3 regions of the Serratia sp. EC4 genome follow, and region 1 is predicted to be linked to each of the others. Evidence: predicted binding sites of a transcription regulator. Region 1 holds the regulator's gene; each other region holds the start of a gene.

What was found. The regulator ArgR, encoded in region 1, controls arginine synthesis, uptake and breakdown. The targets are predictions, from matches to a motif close to ANTGAATAAAAATACANT.
Region 2: argC (N-acetyl-gamma-glutamyl-phosphate reductase) is a predicted target of ArgR. The motif match lies at 3,441-3,458, and genes of this name have one in related genera.
Region 3: argA (amino-acid N-acetyltransferase) is a predicted target of ArgR. The motif match lies at 7,468-7,485, and genes of this name have one in related genera.

Annotation. Positions count from the first base shown of each region.
Region 1 is NZ_JBNIDE010000004.1:433,094-443,303, reverse strand. It holds gene ppa (inorganic diphosphatase) at 1-334, opposite strand, end outside; gene ACP39K_RS15560 (methyl-accepting chemotaxis protein) at 595-2,148, shown strand; gene fbp (class 1 fructose-bisphosphatase) at 2,194-3,198, opposite strand; gene mpl (UDP-N-acetylmuramate:L-alanyl-gamma-D-glutamyl-meso-diaminopimelate ligase) at 3,368-4,747, shown strand; gene yhcN (peroxide/acid stress response protein YhcN) at 4,945-5,208, opposite strand; gene yhcN (peroxide/acid stress response protein YhcN) at 5,329-5,592, opposite strand; gene argR (transcriptional regulator ArgR) at 5,996-6,466, opposite strand; gene mdh (malate dehydrogenase) at 6,931-7,869, shown strand; gene ACP39K_RS15525 (helix-turn-helix domain-containing protein) at 7,937-8,197, opposite strand; gene ACP39K_RS15520 (DNA-binding protein) at 8,379-8,735, shown strand; gene ispB (octaprenyl diphosphate synthase) at 8,785-9,756, opposite strand; gene rplU (50S ribosomal protein L21) at 10,027-10,210, shown strand, end outside.
Region 2 is NZ_JBNIDE010000011.1:97,492-107,701, reverse strand. It holds gene argH (argininosuccinate lyase) at 1-180, opposite strand, end outside; gene ACP39K_RS22430 (argininosuccinate synthase) at 250-1,470, opposite strand; gene argB (acetylglutamate kinase) at 1,496-2,269, opposite strand; gene argC (N-acetyl-gamma-glutamyl-phosphate reductase) at 2,290-3,294, opposite strand; gene argE (acetylornithine deacetylase) at 3,511-4,656, shown strand; gene ppc (phosphoenolpyruvate carboxylase) at 4,915-7,551, shown strand; gene metF (methylenetetrahydrofolate reductase) at 7,658-8,554, opposite strand; gene ACP39K_RS22400 (bifunctional aspartate kinase/homoserine dehydrogenase II) at 8,783-10,210, opposite strand, start outside.
Region 3 is NZ_JBNIDE010000005.1:162,841-173,050, forward strand. It holds gene ptrA (pitrilysin) at 1-676, shown strand, start outside; gene recB (exodeoxyribonuclease V subunit beta) at 673-4,224, shown strand; gene recD (exodeoxyribonuclease V subunit alpha) at 4,221-6,071, shown strand; gene argA (amino-acid N-acetyltransferase) at 6,110-7,435, opposite strand; gene amiC (N-acetylmuramoyl-L-alanine amidase AmiC) at 7,675-8,928, shown strand; tRNA gene ACP39K_RS16810 (tRNA-Met) at 9,019-9,095, opposite strand; tRNA gene ACP39K_RS16815 (tRNA-Met) at 9,161-9,237, opposite strand; tRNA gene ACP39K_RS16820 (tRNA-Met) at 9,295-9,371, opposite strand; gene mltA (murein transglycosylase A) at 9,588-10,210, shown strand, end outside.

The DNA of each region.
Region 1 (10,210 bases):
TGTGCGGTACCGCAACCAGCTTGGCGTCTTCACCGGCTTCGTCGGTCATCTTCAGCACGCCAACCGGACGGCAGCGGATCACGGAGCCCGGCTGCAGCGGGTATGGGGTTGGGACCAGCACGTCAACCGGATCACCGTCCAGAGACAGAGTGTGGTTGATGTAGCCGTAGTTGCACGGGTAGAACATCGCGGTGGACATGAAACGGTCAACGAACAGCGCGCCGGTTTCTTTGTCGATTTCGTATTTGATTGGATCGGCGTTGGCCGGGATTTCGATTACTACGTAGATGTCTTCCGGCAGGTCTTTGCCAGCAGGGACCAGATTCAAGCTCATGTCGGTTTCCTTTAATCATCAAACCAGAAATGGAGTGGCGGCTATTATAGCGGACTCTTTTGCGATTTCCTGCCCTTTTCATCGTTGAAAACCCCGCGTGCCGGCGCAGGGATAATTTCCAGATTAATCCCGCCGCGGCATGAAGTTTTGTCTCCGCCTGCCGATAACTTCAACAAACAATAATGAGCCAGCAAAGCTGGCTCCGCGTTTTGCCACCCCTACTACGTCTGATCTCACTATTCTGAAGCCGGGAAGAACTCATGCTAAAAAAGATTACGGTGAAGGCTGGGCTGATCGCCCTGCTGAGCCTGATGACCATGCTGCTGATCATGGTCAGCGTTATTGGCGTCAATGCGATTAACGAAGGATCGCGCTCGATCCATACCTTAAACCAGATCCTCGGCGAAGAGCTGGGCTCGCTGGCCAACAGCTCCAACCTGACGCTGCGCGCCCGCACCGCCGCCTCGCTGGCGGTGCGCCAACGGGAGATCGGCCAGATCGATGTCGCTGACGCCACCGTGGGCCGCATTTACGGCTACCTCGAGCAGTCGAACAAGGAAATGGCGCGCTTTGTCGGCGTCGGCACCGTGACCGAGCGCGGCCGCGAACTCTCCAATCGTCTGCAAAACAGCTATCGCGCCTACCTCGAGCAGGGCGTGAAGCCGATGGCCGCCGCCATCAAGGCCGGTAAAATCGATGAGTATTACCATATTCAGGAGACCCGCATCTCTGCGTTGAGCATCGCGTTTGAAAAGGATCTCAGCGATTTCCGCAGCTTCGCCATGAAGCTCGGCGAAAAGCAGGTGTATGACGCGGAAAACAACGCCAGCACCAAGATCTCGTTGATCGTGGTGGCGGGCCTGCTCAGCGTGCTGCTGGCGGTGCTGGCCTGGTTCGCGCTGCGCGTGATCATTTTGCGCCCGTTGGATGAGTCCATCGCGCAGTTGGAACACATCGCCGGCGGCGATCTGACCCATGAGATCCGTGGTGAGGGCGATACCGAGATGGGCCGCCTGGTGCGGGCGATGCAGCGCATGCAGCAGGCGTTGGCCAGTTCGGTCAGCAAAGTGCGTGACGCCAGCAGCCAGATCGACACCGGTTCGCGCGAACTGGCGGCCGGCAACCTGCATCTGGCGCAGCGTACCGAAGAGTCGGCCGCGTCGCTGGAAGAGACCGCCGCCAGCATGGAACAGCTGACTTCGACGGTGAAAATGAACGCCGAGAACTGCGAGCAGGCCAATCAGCTGGCGCTGAGCGTGTCCGATATCGCCAACCAGGGCAGCGACGTGGTCAGTCAGGTCATGAGCAAGATGCAGGCGATCACCGACAGCTCGCGCCGCATCGCCGACATCATCAGCGTGATGGACGGCATCGCCTTCCAGACCAATATCCTGGCGTTGAACGCAGCGGTGGAAGCGGCGCGCGCCGGCGAACAGGGCCGCGGTTTCGCGGTGGTGGCCGGCGAAGTGCGCAATCTGGCGCAGCGCAGCGCCCAGTCGGCGAAAGAGATCAAAGGGTTGATCGAAGCGTCGCAGAACCGGGTGCAGGAAGGCGAGCAGATGGTGGAGTCGGCGGCGCAGACCATGAGCGGTATCACCGGTGAAGTGGGCCGGGTGACGGCGTTGATGCGTGAGATCTCGGCGGCGACGCGGGAACAAAGCAGCGGTATCGAACAGGTGAACCTGGCGGTGGCGCAGATGGATCAGGTGGCGCAGCAGAATGCGGCGCTGGTGGAAGAGTCGGCGGCGGCGACGCGCTCGCTGGAAGATCAGGCTCAGCTGCTGGCGCAGAGCATGGCGGCGTTCAAGCTGTAAGGCGATAGGGGTTCGGCGTGGCGCCGAACCCTTGCCAGAAACGCGTTACTCGTCCGGGTTTTCGGCGATGAAGCGTTCTGCGTCTTCCACCATCGACTTGGTGCCGACGAAGAATGGCGCGCGCTGGTGCAGTTTCACCGGCGTGATGTCCAGAATGCGATTTTTGCCGTCGCTGGCCTTGCCGCCGGCCTGTTCGGCCAGGAACGCCATCGGGTTGCATTCGTACAGCAGGCGCAGCTTGCCTTGCGGGTGGCTGGCGGTGCTTGGGTAGATGTAGATGCCGCCTTTCAGCAGGTTGCGGTGGAAGTCCGCCACCAGAGAACCGATGTAGCGCGAGGTGTAAGGGCGCTGCGTCGCTTCATCCTGCTCCTGGCAGTACTTGATGTATTTCTTCACGCCGAGAGGGAACTTGATGTAGTTGCCTTCGTTGATGGAATACATGTTGCCGCTCGCCGGGAAGCGCACTTTCTCGTGAGAGAGACAGAACACGCCCAGAGACGGATCGTACGTGAAGGCGTGGACGCCGTAACCGGTGGTGTACACCAGCATGGTGGACGAGCCGTAAACCACGTAACCCGCTGCGACCTGGGCGCTGCCCGGCTGCAGGAAGTCTTCTTCGGTCACCGGCGTGCCGACTGGCGTGATGCGACGATAGATAGAGAAAATCGTACCGACCGAGACGTTGACATCGATGTTGGACGAACCGTCCAACGGATCCATCAATACGACATACTTGGCATTTTCAGCTCGCTCGCCGTCGAATATCACGATTTCATCTTCTTCTTCGGAAGCGATACCCGCAACTTCACCACGCGCTTTCAACGCCGCTTTCAGTTTTTCGTTCGCGTACAGGTCCAGTTTCATCTGAACTTCGCCCTGTACGTTGGACACCCCGCTGGTCCCCAGAATATCAACCAGGCCGGCCTTGTTGATGTCGCGGTGGATGATTTTGGCGCCCAGTTTAATGGCAGAAAGTAACGCGGTCAGCTCGCCGGTGGCGTGCGAGAAGTCGTGCTGTTTCTCGACGATAAATTCGCCTAACGTTTTCATGACACAATCCCTGAATCTACGGATGGATAGCGGCCTGTTAACAAACCGCCAACGTTTTCGCGAGCAGTGTAGCCCAAAGATGCGCGCCATTCATAGGCAAATCCATTTCTTCTGGACGATTCTGAGCGTTAGAATATGCCGACATTCGATGCACTCACATGAGAAACCTATGCGCATTCACATTCTTGGGATCTGTGGCACCTTTATGGGCGGGCTGGCGATGCTGGCGCGCTCACTGGGGCATGACGTCACCGGTTCGGACGCCAACGTCTATCCGCCGATGAGCACGCTGCTGGAGAACCAGGGGATCGATCTGATTCAGGGTTATGATCCCGCCCAGCTGGATCCGGCGCCGGATCTGGTGATCATCGGCAACGCCATGACGCGCGGCAACCCGTGCGTGGAGGCGGTGCTGGAGCGCGGTATCCCTTACGTTTCCGGCCCGCAGTGGCTGCACGATGCCGTGTTGCGCGATCGCTGGGTACTGGCGGTCGCCGGCACCCACGGCAAAACCACCACCGCCGGCATGGCGACCTGGATCCTCGAAGCCTGCGGCTACCAGCCCGGCTTCGTCATCGGCGGCGTGCCGGGCAACTTCGACGTCTCGGCCCGCCTCGGCGGCAGCCCGTTCTTCGTGATCGAGGCCGACGAGTATGACTGCGCGTTCTTCGACAAACGCTCCAAGTTCGTGCACTACAGCCCGCGCACGCTGATCATGAACAACCTGGAGTTCGACCACGCCGATATCTTCGACGATCTGAAAGCCATCCAGAAACAGTTCCACCACCTGGTGCGCCTGGTGCCGGGCAAAGGCAAGATCATCCTGCCGGACAACGACAGCCACCTGAAGCAGGTGATGGCGATGGGCTGCTGGAGCGAACAGGAGCTGGTGGGCGAAGAGGGCGCCTGGCGTGCGCAGAAGCTGACGCCGGACGCCAGCCACTACGCGGTGTTCCTCGACGGCGAGCAGGTCGGCGAAGTGAACTGGGCGCTGGTGGGCGAGCACAACATGCATAACGGCCTGATGGCCATCGCCGCGACCCGTCACGTCGGCGTGCAGCCGGCGGACGCCTGCCGCGCGTTGGGCGATTTCATCAACGCCCGCCGCCGCCTGGAGCTGCGTGGCGAAGCCAACGGCGTCACGGTTTACGACGATTTCGCGCACCACCCGACGGCGATCCTGGCCACTCTGGCCGCGTTGCGCGGCAAGGTCGGCGGCACGGCGCGCATTCTGGCGGTGCTGGAGCCGCGATCCAACACCATGAAAATGGGCATCAGCAAAAACGATCTGGCGCCTTCGCTCGGCCGCGCCGACGAAGTGTTCCTGTTCCAGCCGCACCACATTCCGTGGCAGGTCGCGGAAGTGGCGGATGCCTGCGTGCAGCCGGCGCATTGGAGCGCGGATCTCGATACGCTGGTGGAGATGGTGGTGAAAACCGCGCAGCCGGGCGACCACATTCTGGTGATGAGCAACGGCGGTTTCGGCGGCATTCACGATCGCTTGCTGGACGCGTTGGCGAAAAAGCAGGAACCGAAGGTGACCTACTGATCGTTCAGCCGCATAAGCCAATCTAAGGGCCGCATTCGCGGCCTTTTTTACGCCCATAAAAAAGCCCTCGCGAGCGAGGGCAACGGGGTTCGTCGGATAGGACGACGAGAGGGTCTCTGGGAAATCGGCGTTTGCGTCAGAACTCGGCAGTGGCAGTGACGAGGGTAATCAGCTCTGCAAAGCCGTTCCCAGAGTTGTTATTTGTAAATCTCGGCGGTGGCGTGGTAGTTGCCTTCGTTACGGGCTTCGATCACGCGGTAGGCGGTCGCGCCTTTCGCGTCGGCTTTCTCCGACAACGCCTGGCGAATATCGGTCGGCGCGCCGTCGATACCGCTGACGGTAATGGTGCCGATAGATTGCAGATTGGCGGTCTGATCGTTAGTCACCAACTGGGCGGCAGATGCGCCGAAGGAGATGACGGACAGCAAACCGAGTGCAGCAAGAGTAGTTTTTATGTTCATGATAGCGATCCTTGTTCATAACAGCCTGGAAGGGCTTGGCAGCGATTTTTATTCTTGAAGGCCGTTATGACAGCGTTTGATTCCAGAGAGGTATTGCCCGTTGCCGGGTAATGCCGTTACTTATTTGTAGATTTCAGCGGTCGCGTGGAAGTTGCCGTCGTTGCGCGCTTCGATTACGCGGTAAGCGGTCGCCCCTTTGGCGTCAGCTTTGTCGGACAGCGCCTGGCGAATGTCGGAAGGCGCAGCGGCGACGCCGCTCACGGTGATCACACCGGCGGGCTGCAGTTTTGCGGCCTGGGTAGCATCAACAGATTGTGCTGCGAATGCACCAAAGGAAAGCATGGACAGAACGCTCAGGGTTGCAACGGTAGCTTTAATTTTCATCATCTCACCTCATCGTATTCTTTTATCAGTTCCAACGAACTGTGATTCAGTTCACGAAAATGAGTATACAGCTAGTAACGCGAAAAATTAATAGTTCGCTAACAGTTGCTAGTGAAACTTTAACCTCATGATCCTTATTTTTTATAACCGTAAGGAATAAAAAACGCTCATAAAACGATCTTTTGATGTTAAATTTATGTAATTTCAATAAGGTAAGTGATTTTGACCAAAAGTGCGGAAGATCACAGTGGGTACTGCTGGTTACATGGATATGTCATGGAAATGTGTTGTTGCGGGATAAAAAAGCAGTGTTAAACGCGGTTGAAGGCTGGGAAGGTAATGCGAGGGTTAAAGAAGCGCTAACAAAATGCGGTTTACAGCCGCACTTTGTTAGCGCCAGGTTTCACAGCTCTTGCTCGAACACGCCCAGGATCGCTTCATGCAGCTTCTGAGCGGTAAAGCCGCTGGACGGGGTGACGAAAATCGTGTCGTCGCCGGCAATTGTGCCGAGGATACCCTGGGATTTACCCAGTGAGTCGAGCAGGCGGGCGATCAGCTGCGCGGCGCCCGGGCTGGTGTGGATCACCACGACGGCATCGTTATGGTCGACGTCGAGCACCAGATTCTTCAATGGGCTGGTGGTGGTCGGCACGCCGAGTTCGGCAGGAAGGCAATACACCATTTCCATTTTGGCATTGCGCGTACGTACCGCGCCGAACTTGGTCAGCATGCGCGATACTTTGGATTGGTTAATGTTTTCGAAGCCTTCTTCTTGCAGCGCCAAAACGATCTCGCCTTGAGAACTGAATTTTTCTTCTTTCAATAACGCTTTGAACGTCTTGATCAGATCTTCCTGTTTTGCGGGATTACGCATTTTGCACCGTGGAATGTTGATAGTGGAAGTCATGATTATGCATATAGATGAATTTTTATGCAACAAAGGCCGCCCCAAAGAAAATAAAAATGACCGGACGGCGAGGAAAGGGCGGCATTTTAACAAAATCCGGCCGCGATGAATATGCCCTTTTGACGACGGAAAATCGGCCTGCGGTGGTAAATAAAATGTTATTAAAATGATGTTGTTCTGATGTTGCGTAAGGGTGTAATGTAACGGCCGGTTAACTTGCTCGTGAATAACCTCGCACTATTTTTGATTAGTGTGCGCTATGCCCTTCATGCGTAAGCGATTTAATCTAAAATGGGCGCGACAGCGGCCGTTTTATTACACCTGCAGGCAAGAATTGGCTAATTTATTGTTTTGAAAGGTGTAATAACTTAAGGTCCGTAACCAACACATTCACGGCGCTTTATATATTTAAGATAATAAAGGAGTATAGGATGAAAGTTGCAGTTCTCGGTGCTGCTGGCGGTATCGGCCAGGCCCTCGCCCTTCTACTCAAAACCCAGCTTCCTTCAGGTTCTGAACTCTCTCTCTACGACATTGCCCCCGTTACCCCAGGCGTTGCCGTCGACTTAAGCCACATCCCAACCGCAGTTAAAATCAAAGGCTTCAGCGGCGAAGACGCGACTCCGGCTCTGCACGGCGCGGATGTGGTGCTGATTTCCGCCGGCGTGGCCCGTAAGCCTGGCATGGATCGCTCTGACCTGTTCAACGTTAACGCCGGCATCGTGCGTAATCTGATTGAGCAAGTGGCGAAAACTTGCCCGAAAGCCTGCATCGGCATCATCACCAACCCGGTTAACACCACGGTTGCCATCGCGGCGGAAGTGCTGAAAAAAGCCGGCGTTTACGACAAGAACAAACTGTTCGGCGTGACTTCGCTGGATATCATCCGTTCCAACACCTTCGTGGCCGAGCTGAAAGGCAAGCAGCCGGAAGAGTTGAACGTACCGGTGATCGGCGGCCACTCTGGCGTGACCATCCTGCCTCTGCTGTCGCAGATCCCTAGCGTGAGCTTCACCGAGCAGGAAGTGGCGGATCTGACCAAACGCATTCAGAATGCCGGTACCGAAGTGGTAGAAGCCAAAGCCGGCGGCGGATCTGCAACGCTGTCCATGGGTCAGGCGGCCGCCCGTTTCGGTCTGTCTCTGGTGCGTGCGCTGCAGGGCGAGAAAGGCGTTGTGGAATGCGCTTACGTTGAAGGCGACGGCAAATACGCTCGCTTCTTCGCGCAGCCGCTGGTGCTGGGCAAAAACGGCGTTGAAGAACGCAAAGATATCGGCACCCTGAGCGCCTTCGAGCAGAAAGCGCTGAACGAGATGCTGGACGTGCTGCATAAAGATATCGAACTGGGCGAGAAGTTCATCAATAACTGATCGACACCGATAGTCAGCCGATAAACGCCGCCGGACGCTGTTCCGGCGGTTTTTTTTTGCTCCGCGTTCACGATTTGATACGTGCTTTGCGATCCAGCAGGCAATCGCTGTGCGGATCGTAATAGCGGCTTGGCCAGATCTCCGAAGGGTGGATGCCTATCGCTTCGGCGATCAGCCATTCCCCCTTCGGCCACGGGCGCGACAGCGCATTGGCCAGCGTCGATGAGCTTAATCCGGCCTTGCGCGACACTGCCGCCAGCGTGGTGCCCTGCTTGCGTAGCGCCGCGATGATATCTGCCGGATGCCAATCTGGGTTCCTTGAATTCATGTTTACATTCCTTTTCTGATTAGCCAAAGTTGCGTTAGTGGTATAACTAACGGGTCATGGTTAAGCGTTTGAACAACGTGAAACGCTTATTCGGAAATAAGAATACCATTAAATTTCCTAAAAAATACCCAGGTAATTTCCAAAAAACGACATTGCCCACTATTGCCCAGAGATGATGGCTATGAAAAACGAGTGGTTTGCCGCCAAGGAACTGACAGGCATCGCAGGATTACCCTCCTCACCACAGGGAATCAATCTGATGGCCCGACGCGAAGGCTGGATCAGCCGCAGGCGTAAAGGCGTGCAGGGAAAAGCGTTGGAGTACCATATCGACAGCCTGCCTCCAGGCGTGCGTAACCTGCTGGCGCTGAAGGAGGACGGGGCGGCATATGACGTAGAACGCCAGGATCCGTTGGCGGTCTGGATCGAGTATTACTACCATTTGACGGAGAGCGAGCGCGAGAGAATGGTGGCTTTCCTGATGCGGGAAGGGATCGGCGGCCTGCTGGCGCGTATCGACGAAGAGAGCAATACCTAAGCAGGCCCGCGTGGGCGGGCCTGATGAACACATTTAGAAACGCGATTTCTTAAAAGTCGCGTTGTACCGCCAAATGGGCCAGGCCCTCCAGCGCTGTTCGGTGCTCTGATGCCGGCAATACCTGCAGCGCGGCGATCGCCTTGTCGGCTTCTTCCTCGGCGCGTTTGCGGGTGTATTCCAGCGAACCGCATTGCTGCATCGCCTGCAGCACCGGCTCCAACAGGTGACGGCCGTTGCCTTGCTCAATCGCGCCGCGGATCATGTCACGCTGGGCGTCGTCGCCGTTGTGCATCGCGTGCAGCAGCGGCAGGGTCGGTTTCCCTTCGTTCAGATCGTCGCCGGTGTTTTTGCCCAGGGTGCTGCCGTCGGCGCTGTAGTCGAGCAGATCGTCGATCAGCTGGAAAGCGGTGCCGAGGTAGCGGCCATAATCTTGCAGCGCCTGTTCTTGCTCAGCGTTGGCGCCGGACAGGATCGCCGACGATTGCGCCGCCGCTTCAAACAGACGGGCGGTTTTGCTGTAGATCACCCGCATATAACTTTCTTCGCTGATGTCGGGATCGTGCACGTTCATCAACTGCAGCACTTCACCTTCGGCGATGACGTTGACCGCCTCCGACATCAGCGCCAGCACGCGCAGGGATTCCAGGCTGGTCATCATCTGGAAGGCGCGGGTATAGATAAAGTCGCCGACCAGCACGCTGGCGGCGTTGCCGAACGCCGCGTTGGCGGTGGCTTTGCCGCGGCGCATGTCCGATTCGTCGACGACGTCGTCATGCAGCAGCGTGGCGGTATGAATGAATTCGATCAGGGCGGCGACGGTGACGTGCTTGTTGCCTTCGTAGCCCAACGCCCGCGCCGCCAGGACGGCGATCATCGGCCGGATGCGCTTACCGCCACCGCTGATAATGTAATAGCCAAGCTGATTGATGAGCGTGACATCGGAATTCAGCTGTTCGAGAATTGTTGCGTTCACGGCCGCCATATCTTGCGCGGTTAACTCGGTAATTTGCTCTAGGTTCATTGTGTTTTTTTCAGCTGTGTTTCTCTTCACCGCGTTGAGATCGCTGCTCACATCGGTACATGGCGGTAACTGTCCCTATGATTGTACTTGAAAAACGGTTCAGATAAACGCCACGAAAGAAACTGCGCTTTTTTTCTTCTTTTTTCTTGTTCTGATCTTATTCTGCTCTTGTCATGCGCTGCTTTTTTGCGTAGAATTCGCGCCCTATTGTGAATATTTATAGCGCGCTCTGAACTAACACAGTCGGGCACGCGGAAAGCGGAGTTTTATATGTACGCGGTTTTCCAAAGTGGTGGTAAACAACACCGAGTAAGCGAAGGTCAGACCGTTCGCTTGGAAAAGCTGGACATCGCAACTGGTGAAGCGGTTGAGTTTGACCAGATTCTGATGATCGCTAATGGCGAAGATATCAAAATCGGCGTTCCTTTCGTCGATGGCGGCAAGATCAAAGCTG
Region 2 (10,210 bases), on a different contig from region 1:
CTGCTCCAGCTGCTGTTGCTCCGCTGCGGTCAACACGTTAACGGTCACCAGCGCCTTCGACCAGGCCACCGAGCCCACGATATCCTGCTCCGCCAGGCGATAATCGAACCGCAGCGAATCATTGAGTTGTTTGAACCGCTGATCCGCCGCCTGAGTGAACCGTCCGCCCCAAAGTGCCATACCTTTACTCCTGAATTTTTATGCGAAAGGGCGCAGCATGCTGCGCCCTTGCAGAGTCACGCCAATCGATTATTTATTCTTTTTCTCGTTCAACGCGCGAATGCGTGAAGACAGAGAGAACAGGCGGATAAAGCCGCCCGCGTGGCTGTGATCGTAAACTTCGTCTTCGCCGAAGGTGGCGAACTCTTCGGAGTACAGGCTGTTGGCGGATTTTTTCTGGGTCGCCGTCACCTGGCCTTTGTACAGCTGCAGCACCACTTCGCCGTTCACCTCTTCAGCCAGCGCTTCGGCAGAGGCCTGCAGCGAACGGCGCAGCGGCGCGAACCAACGGCCGTCGTACACCACATAAGACATCTCCAGGCCCAGCTGCTCGCGCCATTTGAAGCTGTCGCGATCCAGCACCAGCTGCTCGATGGCGCGCAGCGCCGCCACCATGATGGTGCCCCCCGGGGTCTCATAGCAGCCGCGGGATTTGATGCCCACCAGACGGTTTTCCACGATGTCGATACGGCCGACGCCGTGCTTGGCGCCCAGCGCGTTCAGGGTTTCCAGGCACTGGTACGGCGACAGCGCTTTACCGTTAACCGCCACGACGCGGCCTTTCTCGACGGTAACGGTCACCTGCTCAGGCTGGTCCGGCGCTTCCTGCGGATCGACGGTCCATACCCAGCAATCCTTGTTCGGCGCATTCCACGGGCTTTCCAGCACGCCGCCTTCGGTGGAAATGTGCCAGGCGTTCTCATCGCGGCTGTAAATCTTCTCCAGCGACGCGGTGGTCGGGATGTTGCGCTCTTTCAGGTAATCCAGCAGCGCTTCACGGGAACGCAGGTTCCACTCACGCCACGGCGCCACCACTTTCAACTGCGGCGCCAGCGCGGTGTAGGTGGTTTCGAAACGCACCTGATCGTTGCCTTTGCCGGTTGCGCCGTGGCACAGCGCGTCGGCGCCCACTTTCAACGCCAGCTCGACCTGCGCCTTGGCGATGATCGGCCGCGCCATCGAGGTGCCCAGCAGGTAGCTGCCTTCGTACAGGGCACCGGTCTGCAGCACCGGATAAACGTAATCGCGGATAAATTCTTCACGCAGATCGACCACGTGGCATTCAGAGGCACCGGACTGCAGGGCTTTTTGCTCCACGCCTTCCAGATCGCTGCGCTCCTGGCCGATGTCCGCCACGAACGCCACCACTTCACAGCCGCCGTAGTTCTCTTTCAGCCATGGAATGATGGCCGAGGTATCCAGGCCGCCGGAGTACGCCAGAACGATTTTTTTGATGCCTTGGTTTTGCATGATCTATTCCTTTCTAATTCTAAAATTAAGCGAGGATCCGGGTGCCAATCGACACGCCGTTAAACAAAGCAGGAAGCTGATCGGCATGGCGCCAGCTGGCGATATCCACCGGGCGGCCGAGGGTGCGGGCGGCGTCGAGCGCCGCATTCACCTTCACCACCATACCATCGGTGATGATGCCTTGCGCGATCAGTTGTTCCGCTTTTTGCGCCGTCATTTCCGCAATGCGTTGCCCCTTGCCGTCGAGGATGCCGCTGACGTCCGACAGCAGGATCAGATCCGCCCCCAGCGTCGCCGCCAGCGCCGTCGCCGCCTGATCGGCGTTCACGTTCATTAACTCCCCTTCGGCGGTGATGCCGATGGAGCTGATAACCGGCAGGTAGCCGGCGCCCAGCAGGGTATTGAGCAGCGCGGGCGAGCCGGGCTGCGCGTTGCCGACGTGGCCCAATGCCGGATCGAGCGGGGTCACGACCGCGCTGCCGCCATCCGCCAGGCTCAGGCCGACGGCGTTGATTTGGTGTTTAATCGCCCACGCCAGCAGCGTTTTGTTGGCGGTGCCGGCCAGCGCGCCGGTGATGATGTCGATCTGATCGGCCGGCGTGACCCGCAGGCCGTTCTTTTTCACCACCGGCAAAGCGAGCTGCTTCATCAGTTCGTCCACCACGCAGCCGCCGCCGTGGACGATCACCAACGGGCGCTGGTGCTGCTGCCGATAGCTGTCCAACGCGGTAAACAGACGCTCCAGCGCTTCTTCACTGTCTAATAACACGCCACCTAACTTGATAATTAACGGGTTCATTGCTGTTTACTCACGCTGGTTTAAAGGAGTGATTGGGTTTCCGGGAAGCCGAAACGGATATTCAGGCATTGCACCGCCTGCGCCGCCGCGCCTTTCAGCAGGTTGTCTTCCGCCGCCACGGCGATCAGATGCTCGCCCTGCACCGCAAAGCCGATGTCGCAGAACGGCAGCCCCACCACCGCTTTCAGCGCCGGCACGCCCTGGTCGTACAACCGCACCAGCGGCTTGTCATCATAGGCGGCGTGATAGGCGGCGGCCACGTCCTGCGCGGTCACGCCGGCTTTCAGGCGGCAGGTGATGGTTTCAAGGATGCCGCGCGGGAAGTTGCCCAGGTGCGGCGTAAAGATAACCGGCACGCCCAGGTGCGCGGCGATCTCCGGCTGGTGCCGGTGAGTGAAAATGCCGTACGGCTGCAGGCTCACTTCGCAGAAACTGGTGGTCATGCTGGCCTTGCGCCCGGCGCCGCTGACGCCGCTGGTGGCGTTGATCACCGGCCACTGATCCAGATTCAGCAACTGTTTTTCGATTAACGGTTTCAGCGCCAGCTGCGCCGCCGTCGGGTAACAACCCGGCACGGCGATCAGCTGCGCCTGTTTGATCTTGTCGCTCTGCCACTCCGCCAGACCGTATACCGCCTGCTCCAGCAGGGCGCCATGCTGATGTTCGAAACCGTAGTACTGGCTATAGAAACCGGCATCCTGCACGCGGAAGGCGCCGGACAGATCGAACACCACGCAGCCTGCCGCCAGGAAGGCCGGTGCGATATCGTGGCTGACTTCATGAGCGGTGGCGAGGAACACCACGTCGATGCCCTGCGCCGCCTTGGCGACGTCGGTCAACGGCTGCAGCGGCAGATCGACGATGCCTTTCAACTGGGGATGGAGATCGGAAAGCAACTTTCCTGCATCTGCACTTTGCGCTGAAACCGCTAAAGCGGTTATGTTCATGTGTGGGTGGCGATTCAGGTAAGCCGTGAGCTCCGCTCCGGCGTAACCGCTGGCACCAACGATCAGCGTATTCAACATGTGGCCTTTCACCTTCTAAACTGACGTGCGGTCGCTTGCGACCCAGGTAACAGGGCTCGCCAGCGTTGTTGCGCCGTTCACCCACGGAGCCAGGCGTTGATGCTTTTATAAACATCCGGGTATCGGGTTCCCTTACGCTTCGGCTTACTGTATTTTTATTCAAAATAAATGCATGAATATTGATACTATCCTAACCAAAGGCTGTCAACAGTGAAGATGAAATTACCTCCATTTATTGAGCTGTACCGGGCGTTGATCGCCACTCCGTCGATCAGCGCCACCGATGCCGGCCTCGATCAGAGCAATGAGGCGTTAATCAACTTGCTGGCCGGATGGTTTGCCGACCTGGGCTTTCGCGTCGACGTACAGCCAGTGCCGGAATCGCGCCACAAATTCAACCTGCTGGCCAGCATCGGCGAAGGCAGCGGCGGCCTGCTGCTGGCCGGCCACACCGATACGGTGCCTTACGACGAAGGCCGCTGGACGCGCGATCCCTTCACCCTGACCGAGCACGACAACAAGCTCTACGGGCTGGGCACCGCCGACATGAAAGGCTTCTTCGCCTTTATTCTGGATGCGGTGCGCGACATCGACGCGAGCAAACTGACCAAGCCGCTGTACATTCTGGCGACCGCAGATGAAGAAACGACGATGGCCGGCGCACGTTATTTCGCCGCCTCCACCGCCATTCGGCCGGATTTCGCCATCATCGGCGAACCGACCTCGCTGCAGCCGGTGCGCGCGCACAAGGGCCACATGGCCAACGCCATTCGCATCGTCGGCCAGTCCGGCCACTCCAGCGATCCGGCGCGCGGCGTCAACGCCATCGATCTGATGCACGAATCCATCGGCCGCCTGATGGAGCTGCGCAAAACCCTGCAGGAGCGCTACAACAACCCGGCGTTCGCCGTGCCTTATCCCACCATGAACTTCGGCCATATCAGCGGCGGCGACGCGGCCAACCGCATCTGCGCCTGCTGCGAGCTGCACCTGGACATCCGCCCGCTGCCCGGCATGACGCTCGACAACATCAACGAACTGATGCATCAGGCGCTGGAGCCGGTGAGCCAACGCTGGCCGGGCCGCCTGACCATCGAAGAGCTGCATGCGTCGGTGCCGGGCTACGAGTGCCCGACCGACCACCGCATGGTGGCGGTGATCGAGGAGCTGCTGGGCACCCGCACGCAGGTGGTCAACTACTGCACCGAAGCGCCGTTCGTGCAGCAGGTCTGCCCGACCCTGGTGCTCGGCCCCGGTTCCATCGATCAGGCCCACCAGCCGGACGAGTACATCGACACCGCGTTTATCGAACCGACGCGCAAACTGCTGGGCCAACTGGTCAATCACTTTTGCCGGCAATAAACCCGACATTTAGCAGGGGAAATGCTTTATGCTTCCCCCTAACTCAAAATAAGTAGAAAACGGCGAAATAAGCCGTGCTGATAACCGACGCGCCGTAATTAAATTTCAGAAAATGCGCCGATTTTGATGTTTTTTTGCTAAAAATAGTGTCAATTGACGATTGGACAGGAACGCGATGTGATCAGGCAGGCGGTCTGCGCCTGACGCGTGAAATTTATTTACAAGATAAAAATCATACAGAACTGGGTCAGGGGTTATATGAACGAACAATATTCGGCAATGCGCAGTAATGTCAGTATGCTCGGCAAATTGCTCGGCGATACCATCAAAGAAGCGCTGGGTGAGCATATTCTCGATCGCGTTGAGACCATCCGTAAGCTTTCCAAATCCTCACGCGCCGGCAACGAAGCGCATCGCCAGGAGCTGCTCTCCACCCTGCAGAACTTGTCCAACGACGAGCTGCTGCCGGTGGCGCGCGCCTTCAGCCAGTTCCTCAACCTGACCAACGTCGCCGAGCAGTACCACAGCATTTCGCCCAACGGCGAGGCCGCCAGCAACCCGGAAGCGCTGGCTCAACTGTTCAGCCGTCTCAAAGACAAAAAGCTCAGCGACAAAGAGCTGCAGCACGCGGTATCGCAACTCTCCATCGAGCTGGTGCTGACGGCGCACCCGACGGAGATCACCCGCCGCACCCTGATCCACAAGCTGGTGGAGGTCAACACCTGCCTCAGCCAGCTCGATCACAACGATCTGGCCGACTACGAGCGCAACAAGATCATGCGCCGCCTGCGTCAGCTGGTGGCCCAGTCGTGGCACACCGATGAAATTCGCAAACACCGCCCTTCCCCGATCGACGAAGCCAAATGGGGCTTTGCGGTGGTGGAAAACAGCCTGTGGGAAGGCGTGCCGGCGTTCCTGCGCGAATTCAACGAACAGCTGGAAAACTCCATCGATTACAGCCTGCCGGTGGAAGCGGTGCCGGTGCGCTTTACCTCCTGGATGGGCGGCGATCGCGACGGCAACCCGAACGTGACCGCCGAAATTACCCGCCATGTGCTGCTGCTCAGCCGCTGGAAAGCCTGCGACCTGTTCACCCGCGATATCCAGGTGCTGGTCTCTGAGCTGTCGATGACCGAATGCACCCCGGAGCTGCGCGCCCGCGCCGGCGGCGATGAGGTGCAGGAGCCGTACCGCGAAATCATGAAGCAGCTGCGCAGCCAGCTGATGAGTTCCCAGGCTTATCTTGAAGGCCGCCTGAAGGGCGAGCGCGTGCTGAAACCGCACGACCTGCTGGTGAACAACGAGCAGCTGTGGGAGCCGCTGTATGCCTGCTACCAGTCGCTGCAGGCCTGCGGCATGGGCATCATCGCCAACGGTCAACTGCTGGATACCCTGCGCCGCGTGCGCTGCTTCGGCGTGCCGCTGGTGCGCATCGACGTGCGTCAGGAGAGCACCCGCCATACCGAAGCCATCGCCGAGCTGACCCGCTACCTGGGGCTGGGCGACTATGAAAGCTGGTCGGAAGCCGATAAACAGGCGTTCCTGATCCGCGAGCTGAACTCCAAACGCCCGCTGGTGCCGCTGAAATGGCAACCGAGCGCTGACACGCAGGAAGTGCTGGAAACCTGCCGGGTGATCGCCGAAGCGCCGCAGGGCTCGATCGCCGCCTACGTGATTTCGATGGCGCGCACGCCTTCCGACGTGCTGGCGGTGCACCTGCTGCTGAAAGAGGCCGGCTGCCCGTTCGCGCTGCCGGTCGCCCCGCTGTTCGAAACCCTCGACGACCTGAACAACGCCGACGACGTGATGACCCAGTTGCTGAACATCGACTGGTATCGCGGCTTCATCCAGGGCAAACAGATGGTGATGATCGGCTATTCCGACTCGGCGAAAGACGCCGGCGTGATGGCCGCTTCCTGGGCGCAGTACCGCGCGCAGGACGCGCTGATCAAAACCTGTGAAAAGGCCGGCGTGGCGCTGACGCTGTTCCACGGCCGCGGCGGTTCCATCGGCCGCGGCGGCGCTCCGGCGCATGCGGCGCTGCTGTCGCAGCCGCCGGGCAGCCTGAAGGGCGGCCTGCGCGTCACCGAACAGGGCGAGATGATCCGCTTCAAGTTCGGCCTGCCGGAAGTCACCATCAGCAGCCTGGCGCTGTATGCCGGTGCGATCCTCGAGGCCAACCTGCTGCCGCCGCCGGAACCGAAGAAAGAATGGCGGGCGCTGATGGACGACCTGTCCGAGACCTCCTGCCGGATGTATCGCGGCTACGTGCGTGAAAACCCGGACTTCGTGCCTTACTTCCGCGCGGCCACGCCGGAGCTGGAGCTGGGCAAACTGCCGCTGGGCTCACGCCCGGCCAAGCGCAAGCCGAACGGCGGCGTGGAGAGCCTGCGCGCCATTCCGTGGATTTTCGCCTGGACGCAGAACCGCCTGATGCTGCCGGCCTGGCTCGGCGCCGGCGCCGGATTGCAGGAAGCGGTGAAAGCCGGCAAACAGGCGGAGCTGGAGGCGATGTGCCGCGACTGGCCATTCTTCTCCACCCGTATCGCCATGCTGGAAATGGTGTTCGCCAAGGCCGACCTGTGGCTGGCGGAATACTACGATCAGCGCCTGGTGGATAAATCGCTGTGGCCGCTGGGCCAACAGCTGCGCGATCAGCTGGAAAGCGACATCAAGGTGGTGCTGACCATCGCCAACGATGCGCACCTGATGGAAGACCTGCCGTGGATCGCCGAATCCATCGCGCTGCGCAACGTTTACACCGACCCGTTGAACGTCTTGCAGGCCGAATTGCTGCACCGTTCTCGTCAGCAGGAGCAACCGGACGCCCGCGTCGAGCAGGCGTTGATGGTCACCATCGCCGGCGTCGCCGCCGGGATGCGCAACACCGGCTAGTGAGCCTCATCGCGGCCCCGTTTATCGGGGCCGTTTTTTTATGCCGTTCCCCCACAAAAAAAGGGCGCCGCGGTAAAGCGGCGCCCTTTTCAATGGAGCAAGCCTGTCAGGCGGCGGCCACCGGGCGCACGCCCAGCGTGTGGCAGATCGCGTAGCTCATCTCTGCACGGTTCAGCGTATAGAAGTGGAAATCTTTCACCCCTTCGCGGCTGAGGATCTTCACCATGTCCATGGCGATATTGGCGCCGACCATTTTGCGGGTCTCCGCATCGTCGTCCAGCCCTTCAAACATGCTGGTCATCCAGCTTGGCACCCGCACGTTGGTCATGGTGGCGAAGCGCTGCAGCTGCTTGAAGTTGGACACCGGCAGAATGCCCGGCACGATTTCCACGTCGATGCCGGCGGCAACGCAGCGGTCGCGAAAGCGCAGATAGCTCTCAACGTCGAAGAAGAACTGGGTAATGGCGCGACTGGCGCCGGCATCGATCTTGCGTTTCAGGTTAATCAAATCGGCCTGGGCGCTTTTCGCCTCCGGGTGCACTTCCGGGTAGGCGGCGACGGAAATGTCGAAGTCACCCACGTCTTTCAGCAACGCCACCAGATCGGTCGCGTACATGTCCGGCTTGCCGCCGCCCGGCGGCAGATCGCCGCGCAGCGCCACGATATGGCGGATGCCGCTGTTCCAGTAGTCGGTCGCGATGTCGCGCAACTGCGCCGGGCTGGCGTCGATGCAGGTCAGGTGCGGCGCAGCCTCCAGGCCGGTGCGCTCCTTGATCCCCTTGATGATGCTGTGGGTGCGATCGCGCTCGCCGGAGTTGGCGCCGTAGGTGACGGAAACGAATTTAGGTTTGAGGATGCTCAGACGATCGATCGACTGCCACAGGGTCTCTTCCATCTCGCTGGTGCGTGGCGGGAAGAACTCGAATGATACGTTAATCTGGCCGTTCAACTCCGCCAGACTCTGATTCAGCGCTTCCCGCTGGTTTGCGTGGAAAAAACTCATACCCTGCTCACCTCTTCTCGATCACTGTTTTTATTTCATCTTGATGAGCGTCTATACGTTTAGACGTCTAGATAGAAAATGCCGCATGTTGGCTAAAGAGTCAACAGGAAAATGAGGGGAATAAGATGATTAATCCTCACCCGCTCAAAGAGGAAATTTCATGACAGCGGCAGGGATAAGTATGGCAGGAAAAGCAAAGGGGCGCGGTGAACCCGCGCCCGCAGAGGATTAAAGCAGCTGCGCCAATCGGTTAAGGTCTGACTGGATCGCGCCGGCGGTCACATCGCGGCCGGCGCCCGGCCCGCGGATCACCAGCGGATTATCGCGATACCAGCGGCTCTCGATGGCGAACACGTTGTCGCACGGCAGCAGCGAGGCCAGAGGATGCTCAGGGCGCACCGCCTCCACGCCGACCCGCGCCTTGCCGTTGGCGTCGAAACGCGCCACGTGACGCAGCACCAGGCCCATTTCGCTGGCGGCCTCAAAGCGCTGTTGCATCTGCTGATTCAGCGCCTCGCCGTTCTCGAAGAACTGATCGATGGAGCCCAGTTCGCAGCCCGCCGGCACCAGTGACTCGACCCGCACCTGGTTCGGTTCGATGTCATAGCCCGCCTCACGCGCCAGGATCACCAGCTTGCGCATCACGTCCTGGCCGGAGAGATCGACCCGCGGATCCGGTTCGGTGAGCCCCTGCTGCCAAGCCTGATCCACCAGCTCGGTAAACGGCACCGTGCCGTCATACTGCAAGAACAGCCAGGAGAGCGTGCCGGAGAAGATGCCGCTGATCGCCAGAATGCTGTCGCCGCTGTCGCGCAGATCGCGCACCGTGTGGTTGACCGGCAGGCCGGCGCCGACGGTGGCGTTGTACAGCCAGTGGCGGCCGGTTTTGGCGAAGGCGTCGCGAATTTGGCGATAGCTGTCGCTGCACGAGGCCCCCGCCAACTTGTTGGCGCTGATCACGTGGAAACCGTGGCTGGCGAAATCCAGATACTGCCCGGCCAGCTCTTCGCTGGCGGTCACGTCAAGCACCACCAGATCGTCGAACGGGTGCGCGCGCATCCACAGGAACAGCGATTCTTCGTCCAGTTCCTGCGCCTCATCCTCAAAGAACGCCAGCGCGCGGCTGGCATCCAGCCCGTCGTAGTTCAGCAGGCTGCGGCGGCTGTCCACCACCCCCGCCAGGATGAATTCGAAGCCGCTGCGCGCGGAAATATGGGTCTGCTCGCGGGCGAACAGCTCCAGCCAGCGGGAGCCGATGTTACCCTTGCCGAACAACACCAGGCCGATGCGCTTCTCGGCGCGGAACAGGCTTTGGTGCAGCCCCTGGATCAGCAGCGCGGTCGGCCCCTGGCGCAATACCGCCACCAGGCTGATGCCATCTTCCGCCTGCCAGATAAACTCGACCGGCTGATCTTTCAGCTGCTGATAGAAACGGTGGCTGTGCAGCGGATTCTTGCATACCCCGGCGCCGACCATCGCCACCAGCGCCAACCCTTCGCGCAGGCGCAGCTCGCCTGGCAGCGCCGCGGCCTGCAGCGTCGCCAGCGCGCTGTTGACCACCTCGGAGGTGTAGCACAGCTGCACCCGATTGCGGTCAGGGTGGATGCCCACCGCCAGCGGTTTGATCTGCGCGCGCTTGAGCACCAGATCCAACTC
Region 3 (10,210 bases), on a different contig from region 1:
GGTGGTGGACAAGAATCATCTGGCCAACCTGCAACAGGTGGGCAGCAGCACTGACTCGGCGCTGGCGGCGGTTTATGTGCCGACCGGCTACGACGAAGTGACCGGCATGGCCTACAGTTCGCTGCTGGGGCAGATTATTCAGCCGTGGTTTTACAGCCAGCTGCGCACGCAGGAGCAATTGGGGTACGCGGTCTTCGCCTTCCCGATGTCGGTAGGGCGCCAGTGGGGCGTGGGCTTCCTGTTGCAGAGCAACAGCAAACAGCCGGCCTACCTGTACCAGCGCTATCAGGATTTCTACCCGAAAACCGAGAAACGCCTGCGTGACATGAGCGAGGCGGACTTTGAACAGTACAAACAGGCGCTGATCAATGAGCTGAAACAGCGGCCGCAAACCCTGAGCGAGGAGGCCAGCCGGTTCGCCAACGATTTCGATCGCGGCAACTTCGCCTTTGATACCCGTCAGAAGCTGATCGCGCAGGTGCAACAGCTGACGCCGGCCAAACTGGCGGATTATTTCCACCAGGCGGTGATCCAGCCGCAGGGGCTGGCGGTGCTGTCGCAGGTCAGCGGCAGCGGGCAAGACAAGGCGGATTACGCGGCGCCTAAGGACTGGGTCACCTATCCGAACGCGTCGGCATTGCAGCAGATTTTGCCGCGTAAAGTGGCGACGCCATGACGGAAATTGCCCCGCAGAGGTTGGAGCCTCTGTCGCTGCCGCTGTTCGGCGAACGCCTGATAGAAGCGTCGGCGGGCACCGGCAAAACTTTTACCATCGGCGCGCTGTACCTGCGTTTGCTGCTGGGGTTGGGCGGTGAAGCCGCGTTTCCCCGCCTGCTGACGGTCGAAGAAATCCTGGTGGTGACCTTTACCGAGGCTGCCACCGAGGAGCTGCGCGGGCGCATCCGCGACAATATTCACGGATTACGCATCGCCTGCGTGCGCGGTGTCAGCGCCAACCCGCTGTTTTCGGCGCTGATGGCTGAAATTGACGATTTGACCGACGCCGCCTCGCAGCTGCTGGCGGCGGAGCGGCAGATGGACGAAGCGGCGATCTACACCATTCACGGCTTTTGCCAACGAATGCTGACGCACAACGCCTTCGAGTCCGGCATGCTGTTTGAACAAACGCTGGTGCAGGACGAGCTGCCGCTGCGGCGGCAGGCCTGCGCCGATTTCTGGCGTCGCCACTGCTATCCGTTGCCGCTGGGCGTGGCGCGTGCGGTCAGCCAGGAGTGGAGCGGCCCGGAAGCGTTGCTGGCCGATCTCTCCGGCTATCTGCACGGTGAAGCGCCGGCGCTGCGTCGGCCGCCGAAGGATGAAGAAACCGTCCTGATGCGCCACGAGCAGATCGTCGCGCGCATCGACGCCATCAAGGCGCAATGGCGGGCGGAGGCGGGCGATCTGGAAGCGTTGATCGCCCAGTCCGGCGTCGATAAGCGCAGCTACAGCAGTAAACACCTGCCGAACTGGCTGAACAAGGTCGGCGAATGGAGCGGGCAGGAGACTCAGGACTACCAGTTGCCGAAGGAACTGGATAAATTTCGCCAGACGGTGCTGCTGGAGAAGACCAAGAAAGGTGAGCCGCCGCGGCATACGCTGTTCACGGCGATAGATGAGTTGTGCGATGAACCCTTGACGCTGCGCGACCTGATCATGGCGCGCGCGCTCAGCGAGATCCGCACCTCCATTCAGCAGGAAAAGCGCCAGCGCGCCGAACTGGGATTTGATGACCTGCTCAGCCGGCTGGACGGCGCCCTGCAAAGCGGCGGCGGCGAACAGCTGGCGCAGGCGATCCGCCAGCGATACCCGGTGGCGATGATCGATGAATTCCAGGATACCGATCCGCAGCAATACCGTATTTTCCAAAAACTTTACGTCGGCCGGCCTGATTGCGGCCTGCTGTTGATCGGCGATCCCAAGCAGGCGATTTACGCCTTTCGCGGCGCCGACATCTTTACCTACATGCGCGCGCGTTCAGAGGTGAGCGCCCACTATACGCTGGAGACCAACTGGCGCTCGTCGCCGTCGATGGTCGCCAGCGTCAATCACCTGTTTTCTCAGGTAGAAAAGCCTTTCCTGTTCGGCCAAATCCCCTTTATTGAAGTTAACGCGGCGGAAAAGAACCAAGGGCTGGCGTTTGAATTGCACGGCAAGCCGCAGCCGGCGATGCAGTTCTGGCTGCAGCAGGGGGAAGGCGCGGGTGTAAGTGATTACCAACAGCTGATGGCGCGCCTGTGCGCCACGCAAATTCGCGACTGGCTCAGCGCCGGGCAGCAGGGCCAGGCGCGGCTGCAGAGCGGCAAGGCGTCACGGCCGGTACAAGCCTCTGATATCACGGTGCTGGTGCGCAGCCGCAATGAGGCGGCGTTGGTGCGCGATGCGCTGAGCGCGCTGTCTATTCCGTCGGTCTATCTGTCCAACCGCGACAGCGTGTTTGACACCCCGGAGGCCAAAGACCTGCTGTGGTTGCTGCAGGCGGTGTTGGCGCCGGAGCAGGAGCGCACGCTGCGCAGCGCCATGGCCACCGGGCTGATGGGGTTGGACGCGCCGACGCTGGACGGCCTGAGCCGCGATGAGCGCGCCTGGGACGCGCTGGTTAACGAGTTCGACAATTACCGCACGCTCTGGCTGCGCCGCGGCGTGTTGCCGATGCTGAGCGAGGTGATGAAAGCGCGCCAGCTGGCGGAGAACCTGTTGGCCAGCGCCGGCGGCGAGCGTCGCTTGACCGACGTGCTGCATCTGGGGGAACTGTTGCAAGAGGCGGCGGCGCAGCTCGACAGCGAGCATGCGCTGGTGCGCTGGCTGGCGCAGCAGATCGCCCAGCCTAATCGTCAGTCCGATAATCAGCAGCTGCGGCTGGAGAGCGACCGGCATCTGGTGCAGGTGATCACGATCCACAAATCCAAGGGACTGGAGTTCGATCTGGTGTGGCTGCCGTTCGTCGGCAACTTCCGCCAGCAGCAACAGGCGCTGTATCACGATCGCCACAGTTTCCAGGCGTTGCTGGATCTCGACGCTAATGAAGAGAGCCAGGCCTGGGCGGAGGAGGAGCGCTTGGCGGAAGATCTGCGTCTGCTGTACGTGGCGCTGACCCGCTCGGTGTACCACTGCAGCATCGGCATCGCGCCGTTGTTCCAGGGCACGCGCAAGAAACAGGGCGATACCGATCTGCACCGCAGCGCATTGGGTTATCTGGTGCAGGGCGGGCAGGCCGGCGACGCCGTGTATCTGCAGGAACGTCTGCAGCAATTGGCGGGCGGGGGTATCGCGCTGTCGCTGGTTGAACCGCCGGACGAAGAACCCTGGCAACCCCAGGCGTCACTGGCCGAAGCGCTGGCGGCGAAAAGCTTTACCCGGCGGATCCAGGATTTTTGGCGGGTGACCAGCTATACCGGTTTGCAACAGCACGGCGCGAGCTTGATGCAGGATCTGCTGCCGCGTCTGGATGTCGACGCGGCCGGTGAGCGCGGGGAAGAAAGTGAGCCAGCGCTTACACCGCATACCTTCCCGCGCGGCGCAACGCCCGGCACCTTCCTGCACAGCCTGTTTGAAACGCTGGACTTCACCCAGCCGCTCGACGAACAGTGGCTGCTGGAACAGCTGCAGCAGCAAGGGTTCGCCGAACACTGGCAACCGATTCTGCTGGCGTGGATGCAGGTGCTGCTCAATACGTCGCTCGACGACAGCGGCGTGACGCTGGCGGCGCTGACGCCGCAGCATAAGCAGGCCGAGCTGCAGTTCTATTTGCCGATCAACCGGCTGTTGCAGGCGAAGGAGCTCGATGCCCTGGTGAAGCGTTACGATCCGCTTTCCGCCCGCTGTCCGGCGCTGGATTTCCATCAGGTGCAAGGCATGCTGAAAGGCTTTATCGACCTGGTGTTCTGTTGGCAGGGCAAATACTACCTGCTGGACTACAAGTCCAACTGGTTGGGGGAAGACAGCAGCGCCTATACCCGGCCGGCGATGGAGCAGGCGATGGCGGAGCATCGTTACGATCTGCAATATCAGCTGTATACGCTGGCGCTGCACCGTTATCTACGTCATCGGCTGCCGGATTACGATTACCGGCGCCATTTCGGCGGGGTGATTTATCTGTTCCTGCGCGGCGTGGATGCGGCGCACCCGGGCAACGGCATTTTCACCTGTCTTCCCGAGTTTGAGCTGGTGGCGGGGATGGATCGCTTGTTCAGCGGCGAGGCTGCTGCGACGGAGGATGGATCATGATCGCACTGCTGGAGCAGGCGGTGGCGCTTGGCGTGTTGCGCCCACTGGACGTGCAGTTCGCCCGCGTGGTGGCGAACGAAGACGAGCCCGATATTTTGCTGGCCGCCGCCTGCCTGAGCGCAGAGGCGGGGGCCGGTCACGTCTGCCTGTTGCTGGAGCAGCTGCAGGCGGATACGCTGTTTGAAGGGCGCCAACCGGCGCTGGCGCTGGCGGTGTGGGAGGCGGCCGGGCGGCCGGATGGCGTGCGTTGGCAGCAGCGCCTGGCGGCCAGCGCGGCGGTCGGGGACGGCAGCGAGGCTACGCCGCTGGTGCTGCGCGGGCCACGCTTGTATCTGCAGCGCATGTGGCAAAACGAAGGTGAAGTGGCGGCGTTTATCGGCGGCGAAGGCGAGTCGCTGGCGGTGCCGGAGGCTGAACTGCGCACTATTCTTGACCGTTTGTTCGGCTCGGCGAGCGACGAACCCGATTGGCAGAAGATCGCCGCCGCGGTGGCCGCCACGCGGCGCATTGCGGTCATTTCCGGCGGGCCGGGCACCGGTAAAACCACCACCGTCGCCAAGCTGTTGGCGGCGCTGGTGCAGTTGGATGAAAGCGCGCGCTTGCGCATTCAGCTGGCGGCGCCGACTGGGAAGGCGGCGGCGCGCCTGACGGAGTCGCTTGGCAGCGCCAGCCGTCAGCTGGCGTTGACCCCGGCGCAGCAGGCGCTGTTCCCGACGGAGGCGGCGACGTTGCACCGCCTGTTGGGGGCGCAACCGAACAGTCAGCGCATGCGCTATCACCGCGGCAACCGGCTGCATTTGGATGTGCTGGTGGTGGATGAGGCCTCGATGGTCGATCTGCCGATGATGGCGCGCCTGATTGCCGCGTTGCCCGATCGGGCCCGGGTGATTTTCCTTGGCGACCGCGATCAGCTGGCCTCGGTGGAGGCCGGCGCGGTGCTGGGGGATATTTGCCGTTTTGCCGAGCAGGGATACAGCGATGCGCGCGCTGCAGAGCTGAGCCGCCTGACCGGCTGTTCGATCGAAGGACAGCAGGCCGTTGCGGAAGCGGCGGTGCGCGACAGCCTGTGCCTGCTGCGCAAGAGCTATCGCTTCGACGCCCGTTCCGGCATCGGTCAACTGGCGTTGGCGGTCAACGCCGGAGCGGGGGAGCGCGCGCTGGCGGCACTAAACGGCAGTTTCGGCGATGTCATGGGTTATGCGCTGGCGACGAGCGAAGAGTATCAGACGCTGTTGGATGCCTGCGTGGCGGGCTATCGCGACTATTTGCGGCTGACCGCCGAAGGCGCAGACGCGGCGGCGGTGCTGGCGGCCTTTGGCCGCTTCCAGGTGCTGTGCGCGCTGCGTGAAGGGCCGTTTGGCGTCGCCGGCCTGAACGAGCGCATTGAGATCGGGTTGCAGCGCGCCGGTCTGATCGACCGCAAACCGGGCGTGCTCGGCCGTTGGTATCGGGGGCGGCCGGTGATGATCGGCCGCAACGACAGCGCGCTGGGGCTGTTCAATGGGGACATCGGCATTACGCTGCCGGATGAGCACGGCGATCTGCGCGTGCATTTCCAATTGCCGGATGGAAGCATCAAGTCGGTGCAGCCGAGCCGTTTGCCGGCGCATGAAACCGCCTATGCCATGACGGTGCACAAATCTCAGGGATCGGAATTTGACCATACGGTTCTGGTGTTGCCGAATCACTTCCTGCCGGTGCTGACGCGTGAATTGGTCTATACCGCGATCACTCGCGCGCGTAAGCAGCTCTCGCTGTATGCCACGGAGGCGGTGTTGCTGCGGGCCATTCGTATGCCGACCCAGCGCCGCAGCGGATTGGCTGAACGGCTGCAGGCAACGGAATAAACGATGAACGGGCGCGGCAACGGCCGCGCCCACTGGGATTACAGATCCGCCAGCAGAATTTTGGAGCGGCGCTGGTAGTTGTACAACGCCTGTTTCTGCATCGGCAGCACGTCGACCTCCGCCGGGGTAAAGCCACGTTCCTGGAACCAGTGGATGCTGCGGGTGGTCAGCACGAACAGCTTCTTCAGCCCCATCTGCCGCGCCTGGTTTTCTACCCGCTGCAGCAGCATCTCGCCGCGCGAAGAGCTGCGGTAATCGGGATGCACCGCCACGCAGGCCATCTCACCGATTTTTTCCTCCAGGAACGGGTACAGCGCCGCACAGGCGATGGTCAGGTTATCGCGTTCGATGATGGTGAATTTGTCGATCTCCATCTCCAGCTGTTCACGCGAACGGCGCACCAGAATGCCCTGCTGTTCGAGCGGCCGGATCAGCTCCAGGATGCCGCCGATGTCGTTGATCGTCGCCCGGCGCACCTGTTCGGCGCTCTCCATCACGATTTGGGTGCCGATGCCGTCGCGCGAGAACAGTTCCTGCACCAGCGCACCGTCTTCCTGGTAGCTGATCAGGTGGCTGCGGCGCACGCCGCTGCGGCAGCCTTTCACCGCGCCGCGCAGGAAACGCACGGTGCCGGAATGGTAATCGCCGCCTTCCTCCAGCTCTTCAAGGCGCTTTTGCGCGTCGTTGGGGAACAGCTCGGAAAGGATGTTGCCTTCCGCGTCGGTCACGCCCTGCGAGGAGCAGAAACCGATCATTTTTTCCGCCTTCAGCTTGATCGCCAACTGGGTGGCCACTTCTTCCGAGGTCAGGTTGAAGCTCTCGCCGGTGACCGAAACCGCGACCGGGCCAATCAGCACGATGGCGTTGCTGTCGAGCTGGCGGTGGATCGCTTCTTCATCGATGCGGCGAATGCGGCCGCTGTGACAGTAGTCGATGCCGTCATCGACGCCCAGCGGCTGCGCGATGATGAAGTTGCCGCTGACCACGTTAATGTGCGCGCCTTGCAGTGGCGTGTTGTTGAGGCTCATCGACAGCCGAGCGGTGATGTCGAGCTGCAGCAGGCCGGCGGCCTGCTTGACCAGCTCGAGCGTATGGGCGTCGGTCACGCGAGTGTGTTTGTGGTAGATCGGCTCATAATTGTGCTGCGCCAGATTGGCGTCGATCTGCGGCCGTGCGCCGTAAACCACCACCAGGCGAATGCCCAGGCTATGCAGTAGCCCGATATCGTTGACGATGTTGGAGAAATTCTCGTGTTCGATGGCTTCCCCGCCGAGCATGATGACGAACGTCTTGCCGCGGTGGGCGTTGATATAGGGGACTGAGTGACGGAATCCTTGCACCAGCTCTGTACTACGTTCCTTCACGGCCAAACCTCTTTGCATATTTATACGATATTTTTGTATTTTTATTCTTTTATTGCGCCGATGGCAAGTGGGAAATCGTCATGAAGCGTGCGCTAAGGGCGCTAAATCGTTAATAAATTGAAAAACCATAAAAAGATTTTCTGATGACAGGGCTGGAATGATTGGTTAAAGTTTTCGGCATCCCCATTTCATTGGTGTTTTTTTCATCTATTGTAAACAGCTATTACTGCCGGAGCCGCATGCCAAACGCTAATCACAATCTGGGCCGCCGTCGTTTATTACAGGGCGTTGCCGCCAGCTGGTTGCTGAGTGTGAGTCGTACGGGCTTCGCCGCATCATCGCACGTGATCGCCGTGCGCGTCTGGCCATCCTCCACCTATACCCGCGTCACGCTGGAATCCAACGTCGAACTGAAATACAAGCAGTTCGCCCTGACCAATCCCGATCGCGTGGTGGTGGACATCGAAGGTGTTCACCTCAACAGCGTGCTGAAAGGCATCGCCGGGCAGGTGCGCGCCGACGATCCTTATCTCAAGCAGGCGCGCGTCGGCCAGTTTGATCAGAATACCGTGCGGCTGGTGCTGGAGCTCAAACAAAGCGTCAGCCCGCATATTTTCACGCTGGCGCCGGTGCCGGAGTATCGCAACCGTCTGGTGATGGATCTCTATCCGACCAAGGGCGGCAGCGGGGGTGAGGAGTATGATCCGCTACTGGCGTTACTGGAAGATTACAACAAGGGCGATCTGGAGCGCACGCTGCCGCCGGAAGCGCCGCAGGCCGGCAAGGCGGGGCGCGATCGGCCGATCGTCATCATGCTGGATCCCGGCCACGGCGGCGAAGATCCCGGCGCTATCGGCAAGTACAAGACGCGCGAGAAAGACATCGTGCTGCAGATTGCCCGCAAGCTGAGCGCCATGATCAAGCGCGAGCCAAACATGAAAGTATTCATGACGCGCAATGAAGACGTGTTTATTCCGCTCAAGGTGCGCGTCGCCAAGGCGCGCAAGCAGCGCGCCGATCTGTTCGTTTCGATTCACGCCGACGCCTTCACCAGCCGCGCCGCGCGCGGTTCATCGGTGTTCGCGTTGTCCACCAAGGGCGCCACCAGCTCGGCGGCCAAGTTCCTGGCGCAGACGCAGAACGCGTCGGACCAAATCGGCGGTGTCAGCAAGAGTGGCGACCGTTATCTCGATCACACCATGTTCGATCTGATCCAAACCGCGACCATCAACGACAGCCTGAAGTTTGGCAAGGAAGTGTTGAATCGGATGGGGAAAATCAACCGGTTGCACAAGAATCGTGTCGATCAGGCCGGTTTTGCGGTGTTGAAGGCGCCGGATATCCCGTCGATCCTGGTGGAAACGGCGTTTATCAGCAACATTGAAGAGGAGCGCAAGCTGCGCACCAGCCACTTCCAGCAGCAGGTGGCGGAGTCGATTCTGGCGGGCATCAAGGCTTATTTCGCCAACGGCGGCGCGCTGGCGAGCCGATAAAAGCAGGGCCGGGCGCGAGTCCGGCTATTTTTGCGGATTGCAGATACAAAAAAACACCCGGAAGGGTGCTTATCTGTTGTCATCAAGAGTTGGTTGCGGAGGCCGGATTTGAACCGACGACCTTCGGGTTATGAGCCCGACGAGCTACCAGGCTGCTCCACCCCGCGTCCGTCTTGATGCTGTATTACGACGAAACCACCGTTCATGTTATGCCGCTGGTACGACATTCGGTTGGTTGCGGGGGCCGGATTTGAACCGACGACCTTCGGGTTATGAGCCCGACGAGCTACCAGGCTGCTCCACCCCGCGTCCGTATAATACTTTGTTATCGAAGCCAAACGCAAATACCGCCAATGCGGCATCGGTTGGTTGCGGGGGCCGGATTTGAACCGACGACCTTCGGGTTATGAGCCCGACGAGCTACCAGGCTGCTCCACCCCGCGTCCGATGGATGCGCACTATACTCTCCATGCGTTTTGTTGCAAACCCTTTTTGCATTTTATTGGCCTAAACCCGTTTTTCTGCTGGATTTGCCCGCAATTTGCCTTCTTTTTCATCACCATCCTCCGGGCGGCTTTTTTTATTTGCAGCGATTCCTTTATCAATGAGCGTTTGTTATCGTTCAGCCGGTAGATCATATCAGTTTGAGAGTGTGCGCGATGAAAGGACGTTGGGGCAAATACCTGCTGGGCGGGTTGATGGTGGCGGTGTTGGCGGGCTGTTCGTCCAAGCCGACCGATCGGGGTCAGCAATATAAGGACGGCCGTCTGGATCAATCGCTGGAGCTGGTCAATCAGCCCAACGCCAAAGGTTCGCCGGTCAACGCCAAGGATTACTCGGATCAGCTGATGGAGATCAAGTACGCGTCGCCTTCGCTGTTTAACCGCAACAACAGCACCTATCAGGCGGTGCAAAGCTGGATGGCGTCTGGCGCCGACACGCGCATGCTGAGCCAGTACGGCCTCAGCGCTTACCAGATGGAAGGCGTCGACAATTACGGCAACGTGCAGTTTACCGGCTACTATACGCCGGTGGTGCAGGCGCGCTATACCCAACAGGGCGAGTTCCGCTATCCGCTGTACCGCATGCCGCCGAAGGGCAGGGGGCGCTTGCCGGATCGCGCGGGCATCTATTCCGGCGCGCTCGACGATCGCTATATCATCGCTTACACCAATTCGCTGATGGACAACTTCATGATGGAAGTCCAGGGCAGCGGCTATGTCGACTACGGCAACGGCCAGCCGCTGGTGTTCTTCGGCTACGGCGGCAAGAACGGCCATGC